Azospira inquinata: one gene and its partner. The protein of the gene in region 1 binds, or shares a complex with, the protein of each later gene. Links are inferred from orthologs where the notes say so. Each region holds a gene or a part of one and is shown on either strand. Other genes may lie near its edges.

Evidence for each region.
Region 2: the proteins of xseA (region 1) and Azoinq_RS03085 are in contact, whole or in part, in a cryo-EM structure (PDB 8TXR), measured with the Escherichia coli proteins. The link is inferred for Azospira inquinata from one-to-one orthologs.

What each region holds. Positions count from the first base shown.
Region 1 is NZ_CP064782.1:2,498,050-2,512,849, reverse strand. What follows is about bases 14-2,902. They hold xseA (exodeoxyribonuclease VII large subunit), read left to right. Parts: upstream 14-711; coding sequence 712-2,094; downstream 2,095-2,902. Other genes in these bases: Azoinq_RS11500 (superoxide dismutase), read left to right, coding at 2,134-2,718; Azoinq_RS11510 (MotA/TolQ/ExbB proton channel family protein), read right to left, coding at 14-399. Also shown: more of Azoinq_RS11510, read right to left, coding at 1-13; Azoinq_RS11495 (P-loop NTPase fold protein), read right to left, coding at 2,942-5,887; Azoinq_RS11490 (hypothetical protein), read left to right, coding at 6,180-6,746; Azoinq_RS11485 (helix-turn-helix domain-containing protein), read left to right, coding at 6,755-7,000; Azoinq_RS11480 (Spy/CpxP family protein refolding chaperone), read left to right, coding at 7,159-7,683; Azoinq_RS11475 (alpha/beta hydrolase family protein), read left to right, coding at 7,765-8,991; Azoinq_RS11470 (hypothetical protein), read left to right, coding at 9,109-9,462; Azoinq_RS11465 (YMGG-like glycine zipper-containing protein), read left to right, coding at 9,536-10,087; Azoinq_RS11460 (AAA family ATPase), read left to right, coding at 10,254-11,276; Azoinq_RS11455 (DUF2252 domain-containing protein), read left to right, coding at 11,306-12,556; Azoinq_RS11450 (SRPBCC family protein), read right to left, coding at 12,968-13,591; Azoinq_RS11445 (chorismate--pyruvate lyase family protein), read right to left, coding at 13,708-14,190; Azoinq_RS11440 (DUF192 domain-containing protein), read right to left, coding at 14,250-14,696; Azoinq_RS11435 (hypothetical protein), read right to left, coding at 14,766-14,800. UniProt on the Escherichia coli protein: Bidirectionally degrades single-stranded DNA into large acid-insoluble oligonucleotides, which are then degraded further into small acid-soluble oligonucleotides.
Region 2 is NZ_CP064782.1:690,760-705,557, forward strand. What follows is about bases 11,185-14,071. They hold Azoinq_RS03085 (exodeoxyribonuclease VII small subunit), read left to right. Parts: upstream 11,185-12,439; coding sequence 12,440-12,703; downstream 12,704-14,071. Other genes in these bases: Azoinq_RS03080 (aromatic ring-hydroxylating oxygenase subunit alpha), read right to left, coding at 11,200-12,306; Azoinq_RS03090 (polyprenyl synthetase family protein), read left to right, coding at 12,715-13,626; dxs (1-deoxy-D-xylulose-5-phosphate synthase), read left to right, coding at 13,654-14,071. In the rest of the region: ispH (4-hydroxy-3-methylbut-2-enyl diphosphate reductase), read right to left, coding at 1-905; Azoinq_RS03025 (FKBP-type peptidyl-prolyl cis-trans isomerase), read right to left, coding at 997-1,443; Azoinq_RS03030 (sulfite oxidase-like oxidoreductase), read right to left, coding at 1,440-2,003; lspA (signal peptidase II), read right to left, coding at 2,029-2,520; ileS (isoleucine--tRNA ligase), read right to left, coding at 2,513-5,317; Azoinq_RS03045 (bifunctional riboflavin kinase/FAD synthetase), read right to left, coding at 5,354-6,274; Azoinq_RS03050 (N-acetylmuramoyl-L-alanine amidase), read right to left, coding at 6,461-7,858; tRNA (adenosine(37)-N6)-threonylcarbamoyltransferase complex ATPase subunit type 1 TsaE, read right to left, coding at 7,819-8,319; tRNA epoxyqueuosine(34) reductase QueG, read left to right, coding at 8,341-9,426; Azoinq_RS03065 (hypothetical protein), read right to left, coding at 9,532-9,756; Azoinq_RS03070 (sulfurtransferase), read right to left, coding at 9,874-10,713; Azoinq_RS03075 (SpoIIAA family protein), read right to left, coding at 10,713-11,063; more of dxs, read left to right, coding at 14,072-14,798. UniProt on the Escherichia coli protein: Bidirectionally degrades single-stranded DNA into large acid-insoluble oligonucleotides, which are then degraded further into small acid-soluble oligonucleotides.

The DNA of each region.
Region 1 (14,800 bases):
GAACAGTTCGATCATGCCCACCACCGTGCCGAACAGACCCATCAGGGGGCTGATGGAGGCGATGGTGCCCAGGGTAGTGAGGTAGCGTTCCAGGTCGTGGGTAACGCCCCGGCCGGATTCCTCAATGGCTTCCTTCATCACTTCCCGGCTGGAGCGGGCGTTGCGCAGACCGGCGGCAAACACCCGGCCCAGGGGAGAATTCTGTTCCAGGGCGGCAATGCTCTGGTCGGTCAGGGTGCCTTGACGGAGTTCCCCCACCACCCGGGCCAGGAGGCCATCGGGCACCACCCGGGTACGGCGCAGGGCCACCAGGCGTTCAATAATCAGGGCTACAGCGATGATAGATGCCAACAACAGGGGCCAGATGGGCCAGCCAGCGGCCTGGATAATGGAAAACACGCGAATCTCCGAAAGAGCGTTAAGCGTGGAACTTTAGCCTGCCCCCTCGGGTCCGGCAAGTCCCCGGTAGAACCGGCCTGTAGCCGAGTTCCCGACGCTTATCCACAAAATCTGTGGATAAGTCTGTGGATTGCTTGTCATCAGATTGTCTAACTCCCGGGGCCGCAAGGCTTTTTCTTACTCTGCCGCGAAATAGGGCAACCCAACAAATTCATTAATAATCATACGGTTATATGCAAACTCAGGGCCTGGACAGGAGCTTTGCCCGGCAAAGTCCCGGGGGGCCTGACGGAGTCGGGTAAAATCACCGTCATGCAAGCCCAACTGGATTTTTCCGCCCCCGCCGCCCCGGCCACCGTTATTCCCGTCTCCGCCCTCAACCGGCAGGTCAAACGCCGCCTGGAAGAGGCCTTTCCCCTCTGCTGGGTCTCCGGAGAAATTTCCAATCTCACCGTGGCCGCCTCGGGCCACGCCTATTTTTCCCTCAAGGACGACCAGGCCCAGGCCCGCTGCGTCATGTTCCGGGGCCGGGCCCAGTTGCTGGGCTTTCGTCTGGAAAACGGCATGCATGTGGAAGCCCGGGTACTGGTGGGCCTCTACGAGCCCCGGGGGGAATACCAGCTCAATGTGGAAACCCTGCGCCGGGCGGGCCAGGGCAATCTGTACGAACAGTTCCTGCGCCTCAAGGCCAAGCTGGAGCAGGAAGGCCTTTTCGCCACCGAGCGCAAACGGCCCCTGCCCCCCTTCCCCCGCTGCCTGGGCATCGTCACCAGCCCCCAGGCCGCCGCCCTGCGGGACATTCTCACCACCTTGGCGCGGCGGGCGCCCCACGTGGCCATCCGCCTCTATCCCACCCAGGTCCAGGGGGACGCAGCCCCGGCCCTTATCGCCGCTGCCATCACCGCCGCCGCCCAGCGCCGGGAATGCGATGTGCTGCTGGTGTGCCGGGGCGGGGGCAGCATGGAAGACCTCTGGGCCTTTAACGATGAAGCCGTGGCCCGGGCCATTGCCGCCTGCCCCATGCCCGTGGTGAGCGGGGTGGGCCACGAAACGGATTTCACCATCGCCGACTTTGCCGCCGACCTGCGGGCCCCCACCCCCACTGCCGCCGCCGAACTGGCCAGCCCGGACCGGGATGCCCTGCTGGACCGGCTAGACGAACTGGCCGCCCTCCTCAGCCGCCGCTGCTGGCAGGCCTTGGAATACCGGCAACAACAACTGGACTGGCTGGGCAAGCGCCTCAAACACCCGGCGGAACGGCTCGCCCAACAGGCCCAGGCCCTCAACGCCCTGGGGCTGCGGCTGGCCGCCGCCCAAGCGAGACGGGTGGGAGAAAGCCGGGAACGGCTCACCCGCCTGAGCCATCGCCTGGCCCTGGCCCGGCCTCGGCCGGAAAATTTTAGGGAACGCTTGACCGGACTTGCGGTCCGAATGCACAGCGCCCAGCAACAAGGGGTGGCACAACGCCGCGCCCACCTGGACAGGCTGGCCGCCGGGCTGGCCCATCTCAACCCGGAAGGGGTGCTTTCCCGGGGCTACGCCATCGCCTTTGACGACGACGGCAAGGCCGTACGGGACGGCGGCACCCTCCAACCGGGTCAATCCCTGGTATTACGCCTGCATCGGGGCGATGCCCGGGTGGAGGTGCGCCAGGCCCGGGGCGCACCGGTTGTCACCCCCGGGGATCGTGACTAGAATTTTCCCTTACCCACAACAAACCCACGGAGAATCATAATGGCTTTTGAATTGCCTGCTCTGCCCTACGCCCAGGATGCCCTGGCCCCCCATATTTCCAAGGAAACCATCGAGTTCCACTACGGCAAGCACCACCAAAGCTACGTCACCAACCTGAACAACCTGGTCAAGGGCACGGAATACGAAGCCCTGGATCTGGAAGCCATCATCAAAAAGGCCCCCGCCGGTGGCATCTTCAACAACGCCGCCCAGGTCTGGAACCACACCTTCTTCTGGAGCAGCCTCAAGCCCAACGGCGGCGGCGCCCCCACCGGTGCCCTGGCTGACGCCATCAACAAAAAGTGGGGCTCCTTCGACGACTTCAAAAAAGCCTTCACCACCTCCGCCACGGGCAACTTCGGCTCCGGCTGGACCTGGCTGGTGAAAAAGGCCGACGGCTCCCTGGACATCGTGAACACCAGCAACGCCGCCACCCCCCTGACCGGCAGCGACAAGCCCCTGATCACCATCGACGTATGGGAACACGCCTACTACATCGACTACCGCAACGCCCGGCCGAAATTCGTGGAAACCTACCTGACCTCCCTGGTCAATTGGGATTTCGCCGCCAAGAACTTCGCTTAAGGCACCGCTCGCATCAACAATTGGCAGTTCGCTTAACTAACTGAGCCAATTAACTTGATATTAAAAAGGGGAGCGAAAGCTCCCTTTTTTAACCAAAAAAACTTAACCAAATAGCATTATTTTACTCAAAACAATAGACACAGCATCCCCAGCCACACCGGCTTAATTATTACAAACAACTATAGCAGCGCTATCAACCAACGCAATCAAATCGCTAGAAATTTTAACTTTCCTTTAGCAGCCCATCCAGAGCCCGAAACACCTTCTCCAAATATTTCCCATAAGGGGCACTATAATTGGAAGTGACCACCACCCGATCATTGCAATCCAAAATACGTTGACGAATTAGCTCCCCATATTGCCCCCAATACTCCCCTAGTTTTTTAACATCGAGAGCTCTAGCGAGGTCTGCTGTAGATGCAAATACCTTATCATCTTCATTTTCAGCAAACGGCTCAATACTTAAATTCGACAAACAATAATCCAGAAAATAAAAAATATTTTTTTCCTGGACCGTCGGATTAAAGCAAAAATCAAAGATGTATTTATTCATTAATTGAGCTATTCCGTGCTCATCCTTTTCTCCACATTCATCGTAATATCCACACCCCACCCCCGAGCCTTGCGGGAAAAGAGAGTTACTCAATTGATAAACCACGAACACCTTAATTCTCGAACGGGTAGCTTCTATATATTTCTTAAGCTCGGAGTCAACCGAAACATTTCCTTCATTTTTTCCTAAAAATTGCCCATCAAGGGCTTCATCCACTTCTTCAAAAAAATTCCGCCCCCCATTAATATAACGATCCTTAAACAAGCAGAATATTTTTTGCGATATTTTTCTCATTTCTAATATTGCAAGCTCACGAACAGGACCTTCCGTCTTCGCATCTTCGTTCTGATTAACAATAAGAGCTCTTGCTATATTAAAAAGCGACCCCTGCCGATCCCATGAACATATAAGTCTAAAAATTAATAAGTCATTCCATCCCAAAATACCGCGATCATCATCTATTAGGTATTGAATAATACCTTTCCCTGCGTACTCCCCTTCTCCAAAAATACGCCAGGCAATCTCCATTACATTCCGCGATCTATTATCAACTCGCTGGCGAGAATTCCTGCCCCAGCCAGCGGTATCTAAAAGATTATAAAGAAAAAATACTGACAATTCCCGGAGACTATGAAAGCTTACGCGGGCTTCCTTTTCTGCCACTGGATAGCGAGGCAAATAGTCAACAAGGGTATTAATAGCATCTTCAGCAACCTCTCTTGTAAAGTATCGGGATTTATCTAATAGAATTTGCCAAAACTTCTCGTGAATGTTAAAACATTTTTCAGCTTTAAAATCCCTGGATTCCAGAATAGACTTTACTAAAGCCCCCCCCCTAACCTTTTCAACCGCATTAGAATAAAACACAAAAGTCTCCAGCGGGTCTGGTTTAACGCAACGTACAATAAATTCTAAGTACGCTTCCAAATTTCTATGGTCCCCCGAATTAAAGCATGCACGGGATGACAACTCCGCCTCATCTATTCTATCTGACTGATTTGTTTTTGGAACCGACTGATCAAACAATTGCCGCAACAAAAAAATTGCAGCTGGCATTTTTTTACTTTCCAAATCTTTCAGGAATGAATCATATTCTTCCGAGTTCTTTCTCTCTGTTTTATTAGGCAAACATTCCAGTGCTAATGAAAAAACCCCATCTCGACCCCCTGTTTCTTCAATATAAATGCGCCTAAATACCCCAGGGTAATTTAGATGCAGAAGAATCAAATTTATAAGGTCTGTTTTATTAAAATCTACCTCACCAAAATCCACCTGATCAATCTGCATTAGCAGCATAGCGTTTACAAAGCGTTTTATTTTGCGGAAATCACCTACAATCGGCATGTATTCTGCGGCCTTATCCCCGTCAAGAAGCTTAGCCAGTTCATTAAGAACGCCTGCGAGCCTCACTGGCATTTTAGATTGAATTGAGTCCAACCAATTTTCCTTCTCCGAGCAACTATCGTTTAGAAAATTGACAAGATCAGCACTATTAATAAATAAGCTCAACTTTGCAGTTATAAATTTCTCAAGAAACTCGCGAGTCCCAGCTCCTTCATTATTGCTTTTATTGAGTTTTTCCGTATCATAGCAAAGAATATAAATCACCTGGGAAAGTTGAAAAGTTCGTTTAGTTGCGAACAACACATTATTTATAGCGTTTCCATCCAAACGATCAAGATCATCAATAACTACGATTAAGCGGCGCCCCAGCCTCTTAAGAACCGAATCCACATCCCCAAGCAAGCCATCTAGTTTATTTTCAGATGGCTCCAACAGAAGCTTAAAGCCAAAAAAAGAGAAACTCACCTTCCCTTTTAACGATCGGGAATAGCGTGAAATTGTAGTCCGGAATTCTGGAGCAAATACCTCAGCCTCAATTGCAGAGGTAAAATCTTGAATCATACGTATCGCCAGATCAGGATCAGAAGCATATTGAAGCGGCTCAAATCTACATACGATCACCTCTTCTGGTCTATTTTTCCAATAACATTCCGCAAGATTTATAAAACTTGTCTTCCCTACACCCCATGGACCATCCACCCCGAAAACTAGCCCCGTTTGTGCCTTACTGGACAGAACTGCCGCTGCAAAAGTTTCCGCCTGACTATCTATACTAAGGAAATCCTCATCTTTATCCCTGATTTCATTATCACTAAGAAAATTTAACTGGGAAGGTGAATTTTTCCTTTTTGAAATAAGTGCCTGAGATAATGGTAAAAATATAATCGAACAAAGAGAAACAAAAATAGCTGGCGTCCAGCTCCGACCTAAACGTTCAAAATTAATATGTATTTCATATAGCAACGGTGCGGCTAGTTGGCTAACCCAAAATCCGATTCCGATCATAAACAATAAATCAACTCGAACACCGCGCCCCATTTTGGCTATGGCGCGAAGAACTCCCCGTTTCACGGCATAGGTCAGACAAAGCGCGGCCACTACTAGAATTCCACAGGCAATCGCCCAACTAGGCGACCCCAACAATTCAGGCGCATAGCTCGTCCCCAGGATAAAGCCAATCCGCCCCACCTCGGCAATTAGGAAGCCAATAACAAGATACTTAGCAAAAATCGTAAGTTCCGGCATTTTCATCATTGGTTTTTCGGTCATCATTGAGTCTTTTCCATACTTAAACTCCCCTCACAAGCATATTTATTATTCATTAGACATGAGTACTTTACAGCTAAGTACTGCTTAAGGGATATACGTTAGCAGATCCTTTTTCTCCAACTTTGTAGCAGTTTTTACCAAAGATAGTTCACATATTCTTCCCCGTATCGGTTTGCTCACTAACTAGCTCTTATTGAATATTTTTACAGAAATAAATTATTTTTAAACAGAAATTTATTGTTGCAGAACGCCAATATCCAGCGATATGATCGGCCATCTTCTCAAGGAGCCCACCATGTCCCTTACCCCCGCTTCGCCCCAACCCACCTCGCTGCAACGCATCCGCAAGACCAGCCGGGTGCTGGGGTATTTTTGTTTGGTGCTGACCTGGGGTCTGCCCCTGGCGGCGGTGTTGGTCTGGCTGCTGGGGGATCAGGCCAATCTGGCCAGCCGGGTGGGGAACGGTATTGCCATTACTCTGGAACAGCCCCTGGCCACCTGGCAGCGGCTGGGGGGCGCCGGGGTGGCGCTGGTGCAGTTTGGCTGCCTGTCCGTGGGGCTGTGGCATGTGCGGCGCTGTCTGCTGGACTTTGCCCAGGGGGTGTTTTTCCATATCCGGGTGGTGGTCCATCTGCGCCGTTTTGCGGCCTGGGTCTGCGCTTCCAGCTTGGTTAGCCTGCTCAGCCAGCCCCTGTTGTCCGTCTTGCTCACCCTCAACAATGGGGTGGGCCACCGCCAGTTGAGCGTGGGGGTGAGCGGCCATGAGCTGTTTGCCCTGTTTGTGGCAGGCACCCTCTGGCTGATCGCCTCCGTCATGACCCACGCCAGCGCCCTGGCGGACGAAAACGCCCAATTTATCTGAAGCCCGCCATGCCCATTGTTGTCCGTCTGGATGTAATGCTGGCCCTGCGCAAGGTCAAATCGAAGGCCCTGGCCGAATACGTGGGGATTACGGAAGCCAATCTGTCCCTGTTCAAGTCTGGCAAGGTGAAGGGGGTGCGCTTTGAAACCCTGGAAAAAATCTGCGCCTATCTGAACTGCCAGCCGGGGGATTTGTTGCAATATGTTCCAGAACCGGAGGCGCCCCCAGCCCCGCTGCCTGCCGAAAATCCCTAGGTTTTATGGGGGTTTCCCACCCCTTTTAATCTTTACACGCTGTTACACCGTCATAACCCAAATTTGCCGAAGGGGGGCCTAAAGTTTGGCCCATGGATAGGGCGCCGGGCTTTCCGGATAACCCTATCCCCGGACAAATCATCCAAGAGGAGTTGACCATGAACAGCAAAACCCTGGTGGCGGCCCTGACCGCCGGTATTCTCTCCTGCACCGCCGGCCTGAGCCTGGCCGCCGAACAGGCCCCCGCCCCGGCCATGGGCCCCATGGGCCACCACATGAACTTCAACCCGGAAGAGCATCTGCAACGGACTCTCAAGGACCTGCAAGGCAAGCTGGCCTTGAGCGCCAGCCAGCAAGGCGCCTGGCAGACCTACAGCCAGGCCCAGCTGAGCCGGGTGCAGCAGATGGAAGAACGGTTCAAGGCCCATCGCGATGAGGCCAAAGAGCCGGCCAAGCTGACCACCCCGGAACGGATGGATCAGGCCGCCGCCCGCATGAAGGAAGGGGCGGAACACATGGCCCAGGAAGCCAAGGACACCAAGGCTTTCTATAGCGCCCTGACGGCCCAGCAAAAGGTCATCTTCGACCTCTTCTGGCAATCCCATCACCCCCATTGCTTTGGCCCGGGCCATGAACACGGCTTTGGTCACCCCTTTGGCCCCATGTCCGGGCCCCGGGACTAAGCCCCCCGTCTCTCTCGCTTCCGGCCGCCCTTGGGGCGGCCTTTTTTTGTCGTTCTCAGCCCCCCTCAGTCGCCCTCCGCCATGACTAAAGCCAATACCCCCCTCGCCGCCCCCATGCTGGCCCTGTTGCTCCTGGTGGGCGCCTGTTCTGGCACCACGCCCCCCAAACCCGATGAATCCCAGGTCCGGCTATTTACCGGCAAAGGCTATCTCACCGACGACCAGTACAGCATCACCACCCACCCCCTCTCCTGGAAAGTGGGGGACCAGTTTATGGACCTTCTGCTGTCCCTCCCCAGCCGCCCGGGGAAATACCCCCTGGTGCTTTACGTACCCGGGCTGGGAGAAAACCGGGAGGCAGGGGAGGCCTGGCGCACCGCCTGGGCTCGGGCAGGCTATGGGGTAATCACCCTCCAGCCCCTGGATAAGGATGGCCGGGCCTGGTCCTCCCCCCAAGCCCTGGCGGGGGACTTCACCCATCTGGCCCGGGAACGCTATGCCGGGCCCGCCATGGGCCAGCGCCTGGAGCGCCTGGCCTTGTTGTTGGCGGAATTAAAACTACGCCAGCAGCAAGGGGACCCCCTGCTGGCCTCCCTGGATACGGATCAGGTAGCCCTGGCGGGCTATGACCTGGGGGCCTATACGGCCATGGCCGCCGCGGGAGAAAAGCTCAAGGCCATGCCGGACCCCACCCACCCCCTGCCCATTCGGGCCGCCATCGCCCTCAGTCCTTTTGCCAGTTTTAACGGCCTGGCCTTTACCGCCCGCTACCCCAATATCCGGGTGCCCGTTCTCAGCGTGACGGGGGATCAGGATGGGGATGCCCTGGGGCTGTTGGATTCACCGTCCCTGCGCCAAGCCCCTTTTCATTACATGCCCAAGGGGGACAAATACCTGCTGGTGCTGCAAGACATGCCCCATCCCCTTTATTCCGGTGGCCCCCTGGGCCGGGGGCCGGAAACCCAGGGTCGGGGTTCCAAGGCCGGGGACACCGGGAGCGCCGGCATGGGGGAAGGGCCAGAGGGAGGCATGGGCCGGGGCCCGGGAGGCGGCATGGAAGGGGGCCGCAGCGGCGGCAGGGGAGGTATGGGAAAACATGGGGGTCAGCAGGCAGGGGCCGGGCGAGACGCTTCCGACCAGGACGGCCATCAGAACCTCACCCGTCAGGCCCTGGCCGTCGCCGCCATCCAGGGCGTCAGCACCGCCTTTCTGGACGCTTATCTGAAGCAAGACGACACGGCCCGGGAATGGCTGGCCCGGGACAGTAACCGGTGGTTGAAACAACAAGGCCGACTGGAGCGCAAATAGGCCGCCCCGGACGGAAACAAAGCCTTACAAAAAGCCCCTGCCCAGACACACCTGGCAAACATCTCAATGGTTCAATGGTGCCATGAACCTGGGGCCCAGTCCCTGGAAGGAATTCCCATGAAAACGCTCAAATCCCTGCTGCTCTTTCTTCTCCTCGGACTGGGGGCCGCCAGTGGCGCCTGGGCCGACCACTGGCACCACCACGGCCATGTGGGCATTTTCATCGATCCCTGGGGGCCGCCCCTGATGTACCCCTACCATCCCTATCCGGTCTATCCCTATTACCCCCCCGCCGTGGTGGTGACCCCGGCGCCCCAGCCCCCGGTTTATGTGGAACAGCAACCGGCCCCGGCGGTGCAGGAGGATCAGGGCAACTGGTGGTACTACTGCCCGGAAGCCCGGGCCTACTACCCCTACGTGAAGCAGTGCACCAAGGGCTGGCAGCGGGTGGCGCCCCAGCCGCCCCAATAGGCAGCGCCCCATTCCCCGGGCGGTGGTCTAGGTCGCCGCCCCTTTTCCCGACCCATTTTCGTCGAGCCCCATCATGACTAACGCCCCCCATTTCCCCGCCCGCAGCCTGCCGGCCCTGGGCCTGGCCGCCGCCCTCCTGGCCGCCTGCACCACCGTTCCCACCGGCCCCAGCGTCATGGTGCTGCCGGGCACGGGCAAAACCTTTGAGCAGTTCCGGGTGGATAACCAGGATTGCCGCAACTACGCCCAGGAACAGATTGGCGGCACCGACGCGGGCCAATCCGCCGCCTCCGCAGAGCTGAAGAGCGCCGCCCTGGGCACCGCCGTGGGCGCCGTGGCCGGTGCGGCCATGGGCGGCCACCAGGGCGCGGGCAGCGGCGCCGGGGCAGGCCTGCTGATGGGCACCATGGTGGGCATGGGCACCGCCGACAGTTCCGCCCGGGGCACCCAACGCCAGTACGATGGGGCCTACACCCAATGCATGTACGCCAAAGGCCACCGGGTGCCGGTTTCGGGCAATCTGAGTAGCCAGCCCCAGGGCGCGCCCCGGGCTTCGTCCATGACGCCGCCGCCTCCGCCGCCACCGGACGGCCGTTACGCCCCTCCCGATTACGCTCCCCGCTAAACCGGCCTGCGGCCCCGGGCTCCAACCCTGGCGGCGCTCCAGCCCCTGCATTAAGATGCCCAGGCCCCAGGCTTTTGCCGGGGCCTGATTTTTTTCCCGGCCGGATCTCGGCGCCCTTGCCCGATCCAGTCCTTGCCGCCCCCGCCCAAGCTCCCAGGAGATTGTCGTGCTGCCAGCCCAAGCCACCCCCAGCGCCATCGTCCGTTATCTGGACCAATACGTGATTGGCCAGGAGGAGGCGAAGAAAATTCTCGCCGTGGCCATCTACGCCCATTACAAAAAGCTGGCGGCGGTCCCGGCGGGGGGCGCCCTGACGGACAAGAGCAATGTGCTCATCATCGGCCCCTCGGGCACGGGCAAGACCCTGCTCTGCGAAACCCTGGCCCGCTGGCTGGAGGTGCCCTTCGTCACCACGGACGCCACCTCCCTGGCCCAGAACAAGTATGTGGGGGAGGAAATCGAGGCCATTCTGGAACGGCTGGTGGATAAGGCCGGGGGCGACCTGGAAAAGGCCCAGCGGGGCATTGTGTTCATCGACGAAATCGACAAGCTCAAGGCGGACGGCCAGCAGCGGGCGGTTTCCGGGGAAAGCGTGCAGCACGCCCTCCTAAAGATCATGGAAGGCTACCCGGTGCGCCTGGGCCAGGACCGGTACATCGACACCTCCGCCATTCTCTTCATCTGCGGCGGGGCCTTCGTCGGCCTGGAGCAGATCCAGGCCCGGAGCAAGAGCTTCGGCTACATCGCCACCACGGGAGAGGACAACCAGACCATCCTGGACCGGCTCAATAATCGGGTGAAGCCGGTGGATTTGTTTGAATACGGCCTCATCCCCGAATTCACCGGCCGCCTGCCCATCATCGCCCGGCTACGGGAGCTGACCAAGCCCCTGCTCATCCGGGTCATGGTGGAGCCGAAAAATTCCCTCTACCGCCAGTTCCGCAAAATGCTCCAGGACGAAGGGGTGGAACTGCGCATCGCACCGGAAGTTTTCGACCAGATCGCCGACCTGGCCATTGAATACAGCACCGGCGCCCGCAGCCTGCGGGGCATTTTCGAGGAACTGCTGACTCCGGTGCTCTACGCGGTCCCCGACCACCCGGAGGTACGTCAGGTGACCTTCCGTTCCCTCTTTGAAAATCCGGTCTACGGCACCGACCCGGCGGGGGCCCCCCGCCCCGCCCCCTGACCCGGCCGGGCCCTTTGCGGAGAAAGCCCATGCCCACCCCTGCCACATCCAGCGTTGCCCAAGCCGTCGCCACCCACAACCGGGGACGGGACCCGGAGCGGCTGGCCATGAAGTACGCCAAAATGGCCCAGAGCCCCTTCATTTTTCTGCGGGGCGCCTGCCACCTGTTCTACGCCGCCCTGCCCAAGGCGGGCCCCTTCCGAGAAGCCCCCACGGCCTGGGCCTGTGGCGACCTGCATTTTGAAAATTTCGGCAGCTACAAGGGAGACAACCGGCAAGTCTATTTCGACATCAACGACTACGACGAAGCCGCCCTGGCCCCCTGCACCTGGGATCTGGTGCGCCTGCTCACCAGTCTGGCCTGCGGCGCCGACGAACTACACACGGACGAAAAGCAGAGCCGGACCCTGATCCAGGCCTGTGTGGCCGCCTACCGCCAGGCCCTGGCCCAGGGCAAGCCCCTGTGGATGGAGCGGGAAACGGCGGAAGGCCTGGTGCGGGAACTGCTGGACGGTCTGGAACAGCGCAGCCGGGCCGAATTCCTCGATAAGCGCACGGAACGCCACGGCCATCAGCGCCACCTGCGCATAGACGGGGAAAAAGCCCTGGCCGCCAGCCCGGAACAGCGGACTCTGGTCACCGATTTCCTCGCCACCTTGAGCGCCCCCGCCAGCCACCCGGACTTTTACAAGGTTCTGGACGTGGCCCGGCGCATTGCGGGCACCGGCAGCCTGGGGGTGGAACGGTATGTGGTGCTGGTGGAAGGCAAGGGCTCCCCGGACGGCAATTACCTGCTGGATTTAAAGGAAGCCCTGCCCTCCTGCCTGGTGCCCTATCTGGCCCCCCTGGGCCTGACCCAGCCGGCCTGGGCCCGGGAAGGGGAACGGGTGGTGGCAGTGCAAAAACGCATGCAGGCGGTGGACCACGCCTTTCTCCAGGCCGTGGAACTGGGGGGTAAATCCTTTCTCCTGAAAGGCCTCCAACCCCGGGAAGACCGGGTGGACATGGCCGCCTGGGGCCACAAACTGGCCCGCCTGGAAGAAGTGGCCGCCACCCTGGGCCGCCTCCTGGCCTGGGACCAGCTCCGGGCCTCGGGCCACCAGAACGCCGCCACGGCGGATGCCCTCATGGCCTTCGCTCGGCAGGACGACTGGGCCGACACCCTGGCCCACAGCGCCCGGGACATGACCCGGATCACCCGGGAGCAATGGCAGGAATTCCGGGACGCCTGGCAGGCCGGGCAACTGAAGCCGGACGGGGCGGCGGGCGGTCAGGACTGAAGCCTGGGGAGAGGCAAAGCGACGGGGTAAAGATAGGGGCCGAGGGATAAAGGGGCACCAGTCCACGGCGATACCGGAGGTTGGAGCGCCGCCCTCCTCGGCACTGGCGTGGGCGCTGGGCACAAGGTGCTTGCGGGGCCCGTGGGGCACCAATGCGTGGGTCGTCGCTTCGGGCTTCGGGCTTCGGGCTTCGGGCTTCGGGCTTCGGGCTTCGGGCTTCGGGCTTCGGGCTTCGGGCTTCGGGCTTCGGGCTTCGGGCTTCGGGCTTCGGGCTTCGGGCTTCGGGCTTCGGGCTTCGGGCTTCGGGCTTCGGGCTTCGGGCGGGCAGTTTAAGGGGGGCGCCAGGAAGGGCAAGCCCAAATTCCCAACTTTTTCAGGAACCGCTCCAGAACCGCCTGAAGCCCCGCCGCCCTATTCAGCCGCCTGGGCCTGGCGGCGCAGCATTTCCCGCACCAGGGCGGAAAACTGGCCGGCGATCTGCTGGCGCATGGCGGCGGGGCCCACCAGGGGCGGCAGCCAGGTGTCCGGCACTACCACCGCATGGTAATGGAAGCGGGTTTCCCGCCCGTCCCCGCTCAACTGCATGTCGCTGTCCAGGCGCTTGGCCGTGCCGGAAATGGCGTGGGCCTGGATGCGCCCGGGCTGGAGCAGGATTTCCCGTACGGATTCGTAATCCTGGCTGAAGGGGCCGTAGCGGGCCACCCCATGCTGTTCCACCTGCCAGCGGTTGCCGTTGCGGGATTGGATGTGGCTTTGTTCCAGATTGGGCACAAAGCGGCTCATGTGGTCGAAATCCGTGAGCACCGCATAGGCCAGGGCCGGGGAGACGGCAGCGCGGAATTCCGCCTCCACGGCAAACCCTTCCTCCAGGACCTTGACCGTCACCGCCTCACTTCCCACAGGCGCCCCTTCCGTCACGGAGGGCGCTGGGGGCGGCACGGGGGTAGAAGGAGCAGCAGACGCCTCCCGGCCTGGCACGGAGGACAGGCTCAAGACCAGAAAGGCCAGGGGGAAAAGGAAAAGCCGCGGACACATGGGTGTTTTTTTACCCCGGCGGGGCTGACCGCTACCTGACCTCCCCCGAGGGCGGGCGGACAGGGCTATGCCCCGCCTGCCCCCCCTGTTTCGGGGGAAGCGGTGGCATCCGCCCCTCAGGCGGGCAGTTCGGGGAGAAACACTTCCGTGACCAGCACCCCGGTACCACCCTTCCGATGCAGGGCCCGGCGGGCGTAGCAGTGGGATTGGGGGGACTGGCCCGTAGCCTGGGCCAGGGCCTGCCCCAGGGGATGACGGAAAGACAGGGCGCGGAAGCTCAAGGGGCCGTGGCTCACCCGGGCATCCACAAACAGCAGGCTGGTACCCAGGGAGCGCCCCCCCAGGCCCTGGAAGCTGCGGCACAGGGGGGAGGGACGGTGACTCACCAGCACAGAATGGGCGAATACGGCGGGGTGCCCGTCGCAGCACAGCAGCACTTCCCGCACCTGGGCCCGTTGTCCCGGGCGCAGGCCCAGGAGCCGCCGTTCATCCCCATGGGGCAGAGCCCAGCCCTGGGCCAGTACCCGGACTTGGAAATGATGGCAGCGGGCTTTCAGGCGCAGGGTCAGGGAACCCCGCTCCTCCAGCCAGGAACGCAAGTCCGGGGGTGTCCCCGGTGGTGGCAGGGCCAGCCAGCCCGCCCGATTACGGTGCCCCCTCATCGGGGCGCCGGTACCCGGTTCAGGCCCCCCAGGGGCAGACCGGCTTTCAGGCCCCGGGCGGTAAACCAGCCCTGGTTCATTTCCAGGGCGTAGCGGGCATTTTCATCGGCACAGTGGTTGTTTTCCGTCTGGGGCTGCATGTCCCGGATGTTGATAATGCGGCCCTGCTCATCCAGAAAAGCCACGGACAGGGGCAGCAGGGTATTTTTCATCCACATACAGTGGCGAGCCGCCACGGGGAAAACGAACAACATGCCCTGATTGGCGCCCAGGCGGCTGCGGCCCATGAGGCCCTGCATCCGATCCTCCTGGGTGTAGGCCACTTCCGCCTCGATGCGGTAAAAGCCCGCGTTCAGGTCGGCGTGGGCCATTTCCGCCTTGGCATGGGCAGCCAGGGCCACCAGGGGCAGCAAGGACAACCAGAGAAGGGGTTTCTTGGACATGGTCCCTCCAGTGCGTTAAAGAACAGGGGCAGAGGCCTTTTTCAGGGCACCGCCCCGGAAAAACCGGGATCAGGGATGACCGGCCCGGTGTTTGGCCGCCCCAG
Region 2 (14,798 bases), 1.8 Mb from region 1 along the record:
GGTAGCGCAAACACCACCTGTTCTTCCACCCCGGACAAATCCCGCACACTTGCCGCCCCCAGTTCCCCCAAACGTCGGATCACCGACTGGACCAGCACCTCAGGGGCGGAAGCACCAGCGGTAACCCCTACCCGCTGTTTGCCCGCCAGCCAGGCACCATCAATGCCCGCGGCCTCGTCCACCATGTAGGCGGGAACGCCGCATTGTTTGGCCACTTCCCGCAGGCGGTTGGAATTGGAGCTGTTGGGGGAGCCGATGACAATGACCAGCTCCACTTGGCTAGCCAGGGCCTTCACCGCGTCCTGGCGATTCTGGGTGGCATAGCAGATGTCGTCCTTGCGGGGGCCGACGATGGCGGGGAAGCGGGCTTTCAGGGCTCCTACCACGGTGGCGGCGTCATCCACGGACAGGGTGGTCTGGGTGACGTAGGCCAGCCGCTCCGGGGTTTTCACGGTCAGTCCGGCCACATCCTCCGCCCGCTCCACCAGATACATGCCGTCCGGATTCTGGCCCATGGTGCCTTCCACCTCCGGATGGCCCTGGTGGCCAATCATCACCACTTCCATGCCCTGGTCGTGCATCCGGGCCACTTCGTTATGGACCTTGGTCACCAGGGGGCAGGTGGCATCAAAAACCGTCAGGCCCCGCTTTTCCGCCTCGGCCCGCACTGCCTTGGGCACCCCATGGGCGCTAAAAATCACCGTGGCGCCAGCGGGCACCTGGTCCAGCTCATCCACAAACACCGCCCCCTTGGCCTTCAGGTCCTCCACCACAAAGCGGTTATGCACCACCTCGTGACGCACATAGATGGGGGCGCCAAAGCGGGCCAGGGCCCGTTCCACAATGGCAATGGCCCGCTCCACACCGGCGCAGAATCCCCGGGGATTGGCTAACAAGACTTCCATGATGGCTCCAGAACGACGGGGGCCGGGCGCCCTGGCCCGGCCGGAATGGAAAAAGGCCCTCAAACAAAGGGCCTCAGGGGCATTTCCTTGGTTAGAGAATACCGATGATCTGCACTTCGAAACGAACCTGCTTGCCCGCCAGGGGATGGTTGAAATCCACCAGGGCATAGCGATCCGTCAATTCCCGGATGAAGCCGGCGAAATCCCCTTTTTCCGAATCGGAAAATTCCACCAGGGCGTTTTCCTTCAACTCCACCCCGGCAGGCATAGCAGACAAGGCAATGCGTTCCACCAGCCGGGGATTGTGTTCGCCAAAGCCCGTATCCGGCGGCAGGTCGAAACTATGCACTTCCTTGCCCGCAGGGAGCCCCAGGAGGCAGCGCTCCAGGTTTTCCGCCAGCTGGCCACTGCCCATTTGCAGGGTGGCGGGCTTCATCTCGAAGGTGTTGAGAATTTCCGTCCCGTCCCCCGTAGTTACCCGGTAGTGGAGGGTCAAAAAACTGTCGGCTTGTACCGTGACTGGGGTTTCTGCGTTCATTCCGCGTATCTCTCTTCTTTCCAGGGATCTGCATCGTTATGGTAACCGCGGACTTCCCAATAACCGGGGCGGTCCTCGGCGTGAAATTCCAGGCCCACCAGCCATTTGGCACTCTTCCAGGCATAGCGGCGGGGTACCACCAGGCGCACCGGTCCGCCATGGGCATCGGCCAGGGGCCCGCCGTCCAGGCCATCCGCCAGGAGCACGTCCGGGTCCAACAGGGCTTCCAGGGGCAGATTGGTGGTGTAACCATCCGCCCCGTGGAGGGTGACAAAGCGGGCGTCGGCCAGGGGCCGGGCCAGAGCTATCAGGGTCTTGGCGGCCACGCCTTCCCACTGGGCATCCAGGCGGCTCCAGTGGGTCACACAGTGGAAATCGCTGCACCGGGCCTCCCGGGGCAGGGACTGGAAGTGGTCCCAGTCCAGGCGCAGCTCCTGTTCCACCAGACCGAACAGGGCCAGGGACCAGTTTTCCGGCCTCAGGTCCGGGCGCAGCCCCAGGTCCAGCACGGGCAGTCCGGTGGTCAGGGTCTGGCCGGGAGGAATACGGGGCTGGTCCATGGGGACTCCAAATCAGGAAGAGAGCCTATTGGACAGGCTTTTTCCTCAATTGATCCCAGGCCAGCAAAATGGCCCCCAGGGTAATGGCGGAATCCGCCACATTAAAGGCGGGCCAATAGTGGCTCCCCGCATGGACCTGAATGAAATCCACCACGGCGCCGAAGCGCAGCCGGTCGATCACATTGCCCAGGGCGCCCCCCATGATCAGGGTCAAAGACCAGGACAGCAGACGCTCCCGGGGCCCCTTCCAGAGAGCCACCCCGATCCAGGCGGCGACCCCCAGGGCCAGGGCGGTGAAAAACCAGCGTTGCCAGCCATCCGCCCCCGCCAGGAAGCTAAAGGCCGCCCCCCGGTTGAAGACGAACACCCAGTCGAAAAAGCCGGTGACGGTGCGGGTGCTGGCATAGGCCAGGTTTTCCACCACCCACCACTTGCTCAACTGGTCCAGCACAATGACGCCCAGGGCCAGGCCGTACCAGGCAGCCGGGCCTTTGCAGGGGCAGGCGCACTTAGGCATGGTGGCGGGACTCCCCGTCACCGAACAGATTGGCCACACAGCGGCCGCACAGTTGGGGATGGTCCGGATTGGTGCCCACATCGGCCCGTTGATGCCAGCAGCGTTCGCACTTGGGGGCCGGGGTGGGTTCCGCCAGAATGGCTTCCTGGCCTTCCGCCACAGCACTCACCGTGGCCGCCGAGGTAATCAGCACAAAGCGCAGGTCGTCCCCCAGGGACGCCAGACGGGCCGCCCGTTCCCCGGCCGCCCGGATTTCCACCTGGGCCTGGAGAGAGGAGCCGATCTTGCCCGCCCCCCGCAGGTCCTCCAGGGCCTTGGAAACCTCGGCCCGCACATTGCGGATATCCAGCCATTTATCCAGCAGTTCGGCTTCCCCGGCTTGTTGGGGCAGGTCGTGCCAGGTGTGGAGCATGACCGACTCTTCCGGGTCCCCGTTATGCAACACGGCCCAGATTTCTTCGGCGGTAAAGGCCAGAATCGGCGCCATGAGCCGAACAAAGGCTTGGAGAATGTGCCACAGGGCGCTTTGGGCGGAGCGGCGCGCCAGGGAGTCGGGGGCCGAGGTGTAGAGGCGATCCTTGAGGATATCCAGGTAAAAGCCCCCCAGGTCTTCGGAACAGAAGGTCTGCAATGCCTGGGCCACCCGGTGGAATTCGTAGGTGTCGTAATCCGCCCGGCACTGATCCTGGAGTTTGCGTGTCAGGGCCAGGGCGTAGCGGTCGATTTCCAGCCATTGGTCCAGGGGCACCTGATTCTTGGCCGGATCGAAATCCGCCGTATTGGAAAGGAGGAAGCGCAGGGTGTTACGAATGCGCCGATAGGCTTCCACCACCCGCTTGAGGATTTCCTGGGACAGGGCCAGTTCCCCGGAATAGTCCGTATTGGCCACCCAGAGGCGGAGAATTTCCGCCCCCTGCTTGTCGTTGATCTGCTCCGGCAGAATGGTGTTACCCAGGGACTTGCTCATCTTCCGACCCTTTTCATCCACGGTGAAACCATGGGTGAGCAGGGCCTTGTAGGGGGCATGGCCGTCAATGGCCGCCCCGGTGAGCAGGGAGGAATGGAACCAGCCCCGGTGCTGGTCCGAGCCTTCCAGATACAGATCGGCCCGGGGCCCCTGGTCGTGGCCCATGGGGTGGGAGCCCCGCAGCACATGCCAGTGGGTGGTGCCGGAATCAAACCACACGTCCAGGGTATCGGTGACCTTTTCGTACTGGTCCGCCTCATCCCCCAGCAATTCCTTGGGGTCCAGCTTGAACCAGGCTTCGATACCTTCCTTTTCCACCCGCTGGGCCACCTGTTCCAGGAATTCCCCGGTGCGGGGATGGAGGGTGCCGCTTTCCTTGTGCAGGAAGAAGGGAATGGGCACGCCCCAGTTGCGCTGGCGGGAGATACACCAGTCCGGGCGCCCGGCAATCATGGCGTGGAGCCGGGGACGGCCCCAGGCCGGGTAAAAGTCGGTGTGGTCAATAGCCTCCAGGGCCTGCTGGCGCAGGGTCTTGCCCTCCTTGCCCGGAATATCCATGCCCACAAACCACTGGGCCGTGGCCCGGTAGATCAGGGGCGTTTTGTGGCGCCAGCAGTGCATGTAGCTGTGCTTGATGGTCTCGTGCTTGAGCAGGGCACCCACTTCCTCCAGCTTGGCCACGATCAGGGGATTGGCCTTCCAGATCAGCTGACCACCGAAGAAGGGCAGGCTGGCGGCATAGACCCCGTCGCCCTGTACCGGGTTGAGGATTTCGTCAAAGCCCCGGCCATTGGCCCGCCATACGGCAAAGTCGTCCGCCCCGTAGGCAGGGGCGCAGTGGACCACCCCGGTGCCCGCGTCCAGGGCCACGTAGTCGGCCAGATAGACGGGGGCGGAGCGATCGTAGAAAGGATGGCGGAATTCCAGTCCGGCCAGATCCGCGCCCTTGGCCCGGCCAATTTCCTTGCCGCTCAAGCCATAGCGTTCCAGGCAGGCGCTCACCAGTTCCGCCGCCAGCACAAGACACCGATCGCCCGTATCCACCAGGGCGTAATCGAATTCCGGATGAACGTTCAAGGCCTGGTTGGCCGGGATGGTCCACGGGGTGGTGGTCCAGATCACAATGGCGCTGGGCTTGGGCAGAGCGGCCAGGCCGAAAGCCTTGGCCAGAGCGGCTTCCGAAGCCGGGGCCACGGTAAAGGCCACGTCGATGGCATCCGACTTCTTGTCTTCGTATTCCACCTCCGCTTCCGCCAGGGCGGAACCGCAGTCGAAACACCAATTCACCGGCTTCAGGCCTTTGAACACGTAGCCCCCCTTGACCATTTCGGCCAGGGCCCGGATTTCCCCGGCCTCATTGGCGAAATTCATGGTCAGGTAGGGGTTATCCCAATCCCCCAGCACCCCCAGGCGGATAAAGCCCGCCTTCTGGATTCCCACCTGTTCCTTGGCGTAGGCCCGGCACAGCTCCCGCACCTGATCGGCGGGCAGATGCTTGCCGTGGGTCACTTCCACCTTGTGTTCAATGGGCAGGCCGTGGCAATCCCAGCCCGGCACATAGGGGGCGTCAAAGCCAGATAGCGTCTTGGAACGGACAATGATGTCCTTGAGCACCTTGTTCAGGGCATGGCCCAGGTGCAGGCTGCCGTTGGCGTAGGGAGGGCCGTCGTGGAGAATGAACTGGGGACGGCCGGCGCTGGCCTTACGAATCTTCTGGTAAAGCTTGCGCTCCTGCCATTCCTTCACCCACTGGGGCTCCCGCTTGGGCAAATCCCCCCGCATGGGGAAAGGGGTGTCGGGGAAATTCAGGGTTTTCTTGTAGTCAGCCATAGCAGTCTTCCGTATCAATCCGATTCAGGCCGGGCCTCAACGCCCGAAAAAGGCCCGGGCGGCCTGCACATCCCGGCCGATCTGCGCTTTCAGCGCCTCCAGCCCGGAGAATTTCATTTCATCCCGCAGCTTGTGCAGGAAAGCGACGGACAAATGGGCGCCGTACAAATCGCCCTGAAAATCGAACAAATTCACTTCCAGCAGGGGCCGGGGCGTTCCCAAAGTGGGCCGCACCCCCATGTTGGCCACCCCTTCCACCGGCAGTTCCCCCGCCCCGGTAACCCGCACCGCAAAAACCCCGGTAAGGGGCATGGGATTGTGGCGCACCCGGATATTGGCCGTGGGGAAGCCCAGCTGGCGGCCGATCTTGTCCCCATGGACCACCCGGCCATCAATGCCGTAGGGGCGACCGAGGAGCTTGGCCGCCTGTTCCAGCTCGCCAGCGGCCAGGGCCTCCCGGATGCCGGAACTGGAAGCCCGCTCCCCTTCCATGAGCACCGTATCCATGGCCTCCACGGTAAAACCGTGGCGGCGTCCAGCGGCTTCCAGGAAGGCGAAGTCCCCTTCCCGGCCAGCGCCGAAGCGGAAATCGTCGCCGATAATCAGATGCCGCACCCGCAGGCCCTGCACCAGCACCCGGGTCACGAATTCCTCGGCGCTCAAGGCGGCAAAGCGCTGATTGAAGCGACAGACGCAAGTCAGCTGGACCCCGTAGCCCCCCAGCAATTCCAGCTTTTCCCGCAGGGTGGTGAGCCGAGCGGGGGCGGAGTCGGGGGCGAAAAATTCCCGGGGATGGGGTTCAAAGGTCAGCACGGCCCCAGGCAGGCCCAGGGCCTCCGCCTTTTCGGTGAGCCGATGCAATAGGGTACGGTGGCCCAGGTGCACCCCATCGAAATTACCGATGGTCAGCACGGTCGGACCGGGCGCCGGGGTGGACACACCTCGCAGGACAAGCATGAATCTGCCGCTAAAAAGCTTGAATTATAGCGTTTTTACCCGCTCCCCGTGGCACCGATGCCGGGCCCCTTGGGCGGAGACAACACGCCACGCCCCACCTCCCCCGGGCATCCCCCCTAAGCTTTCCCCTTGCCCATACAAAAAGCCGGGCATGGCGCCCGGCTTTTGAGGGAAAGAAAGCTTTTCCTAACGGATCAGCCCGGTGGATTCATCAATATCCGCCCGAGCCAGGGTGGATTTGGGATGGGGCGGATTTCTGGCGAAATACTGCTTGATGCCCCGGAACAGGGCATCGGCCATCTGCTCCTGATAGCCCTGGTCGATGAGCTTCTTTTCCTCTTCCGGGTTACTGATGAAAGCGGTCTCCACCAGCACGGACGGAATATCCGGGGCCTTGAGCACGGCGAACCCTGCCTGCTCCACCGCCCCCTTGTGCAGGCGGTTGATGTTGGAGAGTTCCCCCAGCATGGCCTTGCCCAGTTTCAGGCTGTCGTTGGCGGTAGCGGTCTGGGACAAATCCAATAGGGTCTTGGCCAGCACCGGGTCCTTGCCCCCCAAATTGACGCCACCGATCAAATCCGCGTCATTCTGCTGCTTGGCCAGCCAGCGGGCCGCCGAACTGGAAGCTCCCTTGTCGGAGAGAACAAAGACGGAGGAGCCCCGGGCTTCCGGATTAACCCAGGCGTCGGCGTGGATAGACACGAACAGGTCGGCCTGGACCCGCCGGGCCTTCTGCACCCGCACCCCCAGGGGCACGAAAAAGTCCGAATCCCGGGTCATCAGGGCCCGCATATTGGGTTCCCCATCAATCCGGGCCTTGAGCAGGCGGGCGATATTGAGCACCACATCCTTTTCGTGGTTACCCATTTTGCCGCTGGCTCCCGGATCTTCCCCGCCGTGCCCCGGGTCCAGGGTCACCGTCACCAGCCGGTCCACCACCCCCTTGCCACTCCGCTTGGTGTCGGCGCGCTTGGGGGTGGGGGGATCCGCCGGCTTGGGATCCTGGCGAGCCACGGTTTTGGGACTACTGGGGGTACTAGGGGTGCTAGGTGCGGGCTGGAGATCTGGAGCAGGCGCCACATGGTCCGGCTGTCCCTGCAAAAGGGACAGGAGGGGATCCACCGGATGGGCCGGATAGATGTCCAACACCAGCCGGTCCGCGTATTCCCCCACGGGCTTCAGGGCAAACACCTGGGGCGCCACCTCGGTCTTCAATTCCATGACCAGACGCACCACCCCGGGCTTGAAGCGGCCGGCCCGCAAAAGCTTGATATAGGGATCGTCCGGGCCCACCTTGTTAGCCAGGCCTTCCAGAACCCCATTGAATTCCACGCCCTCGATATCCACCACCAGGCGTTCCGGGTTTTTCACCGTAAAAAAGGAGTACTTCAACTCCCCATCATGTTCCAGAGTCACCCGGGTGTAATCGGTGGCGGGCCAGACCCGCACTGCCAGAATGCCCGGACGGCCCATGGCCGCCTTGGCCAGGGGCGTGACCAACAAAGCCATGGCGGCACCGCCAGCCTGCAACAGACGGCGGCGAATCAGGCGTTGGGATTTACTGAATTGAGCTGTTTTACGCATCGCTTCCCCTCCTCGCTACCCGGCTGTAGCACCACTGTCCGCCCCCCTTCTCCCTCCTGGGAAAAGACCACCCGCAAGTCGGGCGGGGGCAGGTAAGTTCCTGCTTTTTCGGGCCATTCCACAAAACAGAGGGCCCCCTGCCGGAAATATTCGTCCAGTCCTGCATCGAGAAACTCATCTGGATGATTGAAGCGATAAAAATCAAAGTGATACAAGTATAAGCTCGAAAGTTTGTAAACTTCAACCAGGGTATAGGTAGGGCTTTTCACCGGACCGGTATGGCCCAGACGCCGCAACAGGGCCCTCACCAGGGTGGTTTTCCCACTGCCCAGATCCCCTTCCAGGAACACCACCATGCCCCCTTGCACCAGGGGCGCCAGGGCCTGACCCAGGGCCTGGGTAGCAGCCTCATCAGGCAGATGCAAAGCCGGCGTCGGCTGGTTATGATCGGACGTATGCACGAGTTAGACTCCACAGAAAATATGCCCCAAACCACCCTCCCGGGCCCTTTGGGCACGGAAGACGGGACGGATTGGCCGACCACCCTGGGGCAATGGGCCCGGGAACTGGGCTTCAGCGCCCTGGGCATCGCTCGCCCGGACCTGAGCCGGGCCGGGCCCCAGCTGCACCGCTGGCTGGAACTGGGGCGCCACGGCCACATGGATTATATGGCCAAGCATGCGGACCTTCGCCTGGCCCCGGAGCGCCTGGTGCCCAACACCTTGAGCGTTATTTCCGTGCTCCAGTCCTACCTGCCCCCCGGGGCCGACCCGGCCCAAATCCTGGCGGACGGGGAACGGGCCTATGTGGCCCGCTATGCCTTGGGCCGGGATTATCACAAACTCCTGCGCAGCCGGCTGCAAAAACTGGCGGAACGGCTGCAAGAGACCATCGGCCCCTTCGGCTTCCGCTGCTTTGCCGACTCGGCCCCGGTGCTGGAGGTGGAACTGGCGGGTCAGGCCGGTCTGGGCTGGCGGGGCAAGCACACCCTGCTCCTCACCCGGCAGGGTTCCTGGCATTTTCTTGGGGAAATCTATACGGACCTGCCCCTACCCGCCGCCCAGCCCCAAACCAATCACTGCGGCCAGTGCCGGCGCTGTCTGGACGTCTGCCCCACCGGCGCCATCCTGGCCCCCTACGAACTGGACGCCCGGCGCTGCATCTCCTACCTGACCATCGAACTCCACGGCCCCATACCGGAGGCCTTCCGCCCCCTGCTGGGCAACCGCATCTACGGCTGCGACGACTGTCAGCTGGTTTGCCCCTGGAATCGCTTCGCCACCCCGGGGGACCCCCAGTTTTCTCCCCGGGAGGGCCTGGATGCGGCCACCCTGCTCCAGTTGTTCGCATGGGAAGCCACGGATTTCAACGATCGCCTGGCGGGCAGCCCGATCCGGCGCATCGGCCATGAACGCTGGCTGCGCAATATCGCCGTGGCGCTGGGCAACGGTCCCGGAGGCCCAGCGGTGATGCAGGCCCTGCGCCGCCGTCTGGACCACCCCTCGCCCCTGGTGCGGGAACATGTGGCCTGGGCCCTTAATCGGTTAACGGGAAAAAAACCCGACTGATTTCCCGGGTATTCCGTTTTTCCCTGTAAAAACAAGTTTCAGGACGTTGGAAAAAGAAAAAGCCAGGCAAAGCCTGGCTTTTTCCAGCATCGTTTAAAAAAACGATTACTTGGCGGCGTCAGCAGGAGCGGCGTCGGCAGGAGCGGCTTCAGCAGCCTTCTTAGCCTTCTTGGCCTTCTTGTGAGCCTTCTTGTGAGCCTTCTTGGCAGGAGCGGCAGCAGCGGTGTCGGCGCTGGCTTCAGGAGCGGCAGCGGGAGCGGGAGCGGCATCAGCAGCGAAAACGGAAGCGGCGAACAGGGAGGCCACCAGGGCGGAGAGGAGCTTGCTCATTATTTATACCTCGTCAAATGATCAATTGATGATGGTTCTTGTAACCCACCCGCGTTGAGCGGGTTACAGGCAATAACGTATCAGTTTCTCGGTCGGTTGACACTATTTTTCATAAATTCACTTTTCCACCGGCCGGGCAGGGTCGCTGCACCACTCACTCCAGGACCCGGCGTAGAGCTTGGAGCCGGGCAGGCCCGCCACTTCCATGGCAAGTACATTGTGGCAGGCGGAGACCCCGGAACCGCATTGGTGGATCACCTGTTCCGGGCTCAAGGAGCCCAGGATTTCCAGGAATTCCCGTTGCAATTCATGGGCCGGTTTAAACTGGCCTTCCGGGGTGAGATTGTTGCGGAAGAAGCGATTCCGGGCCCCCGGGATATGGCCGCCCACCGGGTCCATGGTTTCGTTTTCCCCATGAAAGCGGTCCGGCGCCCGGGCGTCCAGAATCAGGCGCCCCGGATGCCCCAACCCCGCCAGGACCTTGCTGGCCAGCACCACCCAGGGCTGCACCCGGGCTGTGAAATGGCCCAAACGGGGCTGGGGCGCCGCCCCGTCCACCGGCTGGCCAGCCCCTACCCAAGCGGGGAAGCCCCCATCCAGGACGGACACCGCCCCGTGGCCTAGCCAGCCCAGCAGCCACCACAGCCGGGCCGCCATCATGCCGCCACAGTCGTCGTAGGCCACCACCCGGGTCTGGTTGCCGATGCCCAGCATTTCCAGACGGCGCACCAGCAGCACCACCTCGGGCAGGGGATGACGGCCGTTATGGCCGGTCTTGGGGCCGGACAGATCCCGGTCCATGTGCATGAACACGGCCCCGGGAATGTGATTTTCCTGGTAGGCGGCTTCCCCGGCCTCAGGAGCCGCCAGGTTATGGCGACAATCCACCACCCGCCAATCCGGGTCTTCCAGATGGTCGGCCAGTTCCGCCACGGAAATCAGGGGGGAGACGGTCATCAGGCCTGCTCCGCCAGCCAGGCCTTGGCTTCGGCTTCGTCGCTGAAAACCTGCACATCGGCGTGCACAAAGGCCTGGGATAGCCAGGCGCTCCAGGCCACCCACTGGCTATCGGTCAGGACCGCCACCCGGCGGAAGGCGTCCCCGTGGGTCCGGCCGAATTTCACTTCGGCCCAGGCAACGTCCAGGGTGAAATCGGCCATCTCCCGCAGATCGAAGAAGAGATCCACCGGGCCTTCGAATTTAGTCTTGTAATTGACCAGCTCTTCGAATTCCCGGTAATCGGCCAGGGTAAATTCCCCGAAAACGGACACCGATACCAGGCTGCCTTGATGGTCGGTTGCGATCATAGTTTTGCTCTCCACTAAAAATTGGGGATGCCCAAGTGTATCCCAAGCCCCGGCCAAACGCGGCGTCCGGCGCCCCGGGCAAGGGCAAAGAAAAAGGGCGCCCCCTGGGACGCCCTGTTTCGGCTGACCACCCGCCCTACAGGTGGGGGGCCATGATGCGACGATAGAATTCGTGGAAGTGCTGCATGCCGTCTTCCATGGGAGATTGGTAGGGCCCCACTTCGCTGCGGCCTTCCTTGAAGAGACGCCAGCGACCCCGGTCCATGCGTTCGCCGATGTCGTCGTCCTCAATGGCGGTTTCCATGTAGGCGGCCTGCTCGGCTTCGATGAACTCCCGTTCGAAATCCACGATTTCTTCCGGATAGTAGAACTCCACCACATTCATGGTCTTGTTCACATCCTGGGGTACCAGGGTGGACACCACCAGGACGTGGGGATACCACTCCACCATCACATTGGGGTAGTAGGTCAGCCACACGGCGCCCTGCCGGGGGGATTCCCCCTTGGCGGCGTAGAAGTCCCGCACCGCCTTCTGCCAGCGGGCATAGACCGGGGAGCCTTCCTTGAGCAGGGAGGTAATGCCCACCCGCTGGACGGAATACCATTCGCCGAACTGCCAGGTAAGGTCGTCGCAGGTGACGAAATTGCCCAGACCCGGATGGAAGGGGACCACGTGGTAGTCCTCCAGATAGACCTCGATGAAGGTCTTCCAGTTGTAGTTGCACTGGTGCATTTCCACCCGGTCCAGCTTGTAACCGGCGAAATCGAATTCCCCAGCCACATTCATCCCGGCCAGATCCTGACCGACGGAGCGGGGCCCCTTGAAGAGCAGTCCGTTCCAGGATTCCAGCTTGCGCTTATTGAGATTGAGGCAGGGATTGGCGGGGAAATGGGGGGCGCCGATGAGGCTGCCTTCCGTGTCATAGGTCCAGCGGTGCAGGGGACACACCACGTTTTCCGCATTGCCGCTGCCCTGCAACATGACAGCCTGGCGGTGGCGGCAGATATTGGACATGTCGTACACCCCGTCCGGCTGGCGCACCACCATACGGCCATGATCCTGCCATTCCAGGGTCCGGTAATCGTGCACATGGGGCACCATCAGCTCATGGCCGACGTACCCGGGCCCCTGCTCGAAGAAGAGTTTCTGCTCCAATTCGAACATTTTTTCGTCGAAATACCAGTCGACGGGGAATTGGGTTACGGCCGGAGCCAAATGGTTGCTGGTGACGATCTCGGACATCTCCACACCTCCGGGAAGTGGCAAAGGGTAGAAATCAGTTAATAAATCAAGGGAGGCGGGATTGTAGCCTGGATCAAATTTGACCAAAAGCCCCTGAATAAGTTATTTTTTCCCGTTTCTGATGGCTATTGACATGGATCAAACCGCCCCGTCATCCACGCCTGCGGACGGGCAAGAACCCGCCCCTCTCAAATTCGAAACCGCCCTTACCGAACTCGAGCGCATCGCCCAGGCCATGGAGGGTGGCAAACTGTCTCTGGAAGAATCCCTGGAAGCCTATCGCCGGGGCACGGAACTGCTCCAGTTCTGCCAGCGTCAACTGCAAGTCGCCGAGGAAAAAATCCAGGTACTGGAAAACGGCTCCCTGCGCGACTTTCGCCCTACCGAATCCCACTGAAAGCCTTGTCCATGTCCGCCACTGCCCTGCCTTTTCCGGAATGGATGGGGGCCGTTCAGGCCCGCACCGAAGCGGCCCTGGGCCGCTTTTTGCCGGCCCCGGATCACGCCCCCGCCACCCTGCACCAGGCCATGCGCTATGCCGCCCTGGGCGGGGGCAAGCGGGTACGGCCCCTGTTGGCCTTCGCCGCTGGGGAAATCACCGGGGCCCCGGCGGATCTGCTGGACAGCGCCGCCTGCGCCGTGGAGCTGATCCACGCCTATTCTCTGGTCCATGACGACCTCCCGGCCATGGACAATGACGTGCTGCGCCGGGGCCGCCCCACCTGCCACGTGGAATATGGGGAAGCCACGGCCATGCTGGCCGGGGACGCCCTCCAGACCCTGGCCTTCGACCTCCTGGCCCGGCCCCTGGAACTGGCACCGGCCCGGCAGGTGGAATTGCTCGCCCTCCTGGCCCAGGCCAGCGGCTCCCGGGGCATGGCCGGCGGTCAGGCCATTGACCTGGAGGCGGTGGGCCGGGCCCACGACCAGGCCCTGACCCAGCCCGAACTGGAATTGATGCATGCCTTAAAAACCGGCGCCCTGATCCGGGCCGCCGTGCTCATGGGCGCCCTGTGCGGCGAGGCCCTGGCACCGGAGGCCCGGGCGCGCCTGGACACCTACGCCAAGCGGGCCGGCCTGCTGTTCCAGGTGGTGGATGACATTCTGGACTGCACGGCCAGCACCGCCACCCTGGGCAAAACCGCAGGCAAGGATGCGGCGGCGGACAAACCCACCTACGTCAGTCTCCTGGGCCTGGGCGGCGCCCAGGACTACGCGGAAGAGCTGCGCCGCCAAGCCGTCACCGCCCTGGATATTTTCGGCCCCCGGGCCACCCGCCTCATCGCCCTCACCGACTTCATCACCCACCGCAAATTCTGACCGGCTTATCGGAGCGCAAGCCCAGCCATGTCCGCCTACCCCCTCCTCGACACCATCCACGATCCCAGCCAACTGCGTCGGCTGGAGCGGCGCCAGCTGTTGCCCCTGGCCGATGAAATCCGGGCCTTTCTCATCGAATCCGTGGCCCGCACGGGGGGGCACCTATCCTCCAACCTGGGAACGGTGGAACTGACCATCGCCCTCCACTACGTCTTCGAGACCCCCCGGGACCGGCTGGTCTGGGACGTGGGGCATCAGTGCTACACCCACAAGATCCTTACCGGCCGCCGGGAGGGCATGGCCCGGCTGCGCATGGCGGGAGGCGTTTCCGGCTTTCCCAAGCGCACGGAAAGCGAATACGACACCTTTGGGGTCGGCCATTCCTCCACCTCCATCTCCGCCGCCCTGGGCATGGCCCTGGGGGCCAAGCAGAAGGGGGAAAAGCGGGCGGCCATCGCCATTATCGGCGACGGGGCCATGTCCGCCGGCATGGCCTTCGAAGCCCTGAATAACGCCGGGGTGGCGGACGCGGACATGCTGGTCATCCTCAACGACAACGAAATGTCCATCTCCCCCCCGGTGGGCGCCCTGAACAAATACCTGGCCCGGATCATGTCCGGCAACTTCTATTCCGCCGCCCGCAAGGCCGGAGAAAAGGTGCTGGGCATGGCCCCGCCCCTGCTGGAACTGGCCAAGCGGGCGGAAGAGCACGTCAAGGGCATGCTCACCCCGGGCACCCTGTTCGAGGAACTGGGCTTCAACTACATCGGCCCCATCGACGGTCATGACCTGAATGCCCTGATCCCCACCCTGCAAAACCTGAAGGACATGAAGGGCCCCCGTTTCCTCCACGTCATCACCAAAAAGGGCCATGGCTACAAGCTGGCGGAGGCGGACCCGGTGCTCTACCACGGGGTCTCCAAGTTCAAGCCGGAGGAAGGCATTCAGACCGGCAAGGGCGGAGGCAAACTCACCTACACCCGGGTGTTTTCCGACTGGCTCTGCGACATGGCCGCCGCCGATCCCCGGCTGGTGGGCATCACCCCCGCCATGGGGGAAGGCTCCGGCCTGGTGCGCTTTGCCGAGCTGTTCCCGGAGCGCTACTACGACGTGGGTATCGCGGAGCAGCATGCGGTCACCTTCGCCGCCGGACTGGCCTGCGAAGGGTTGAA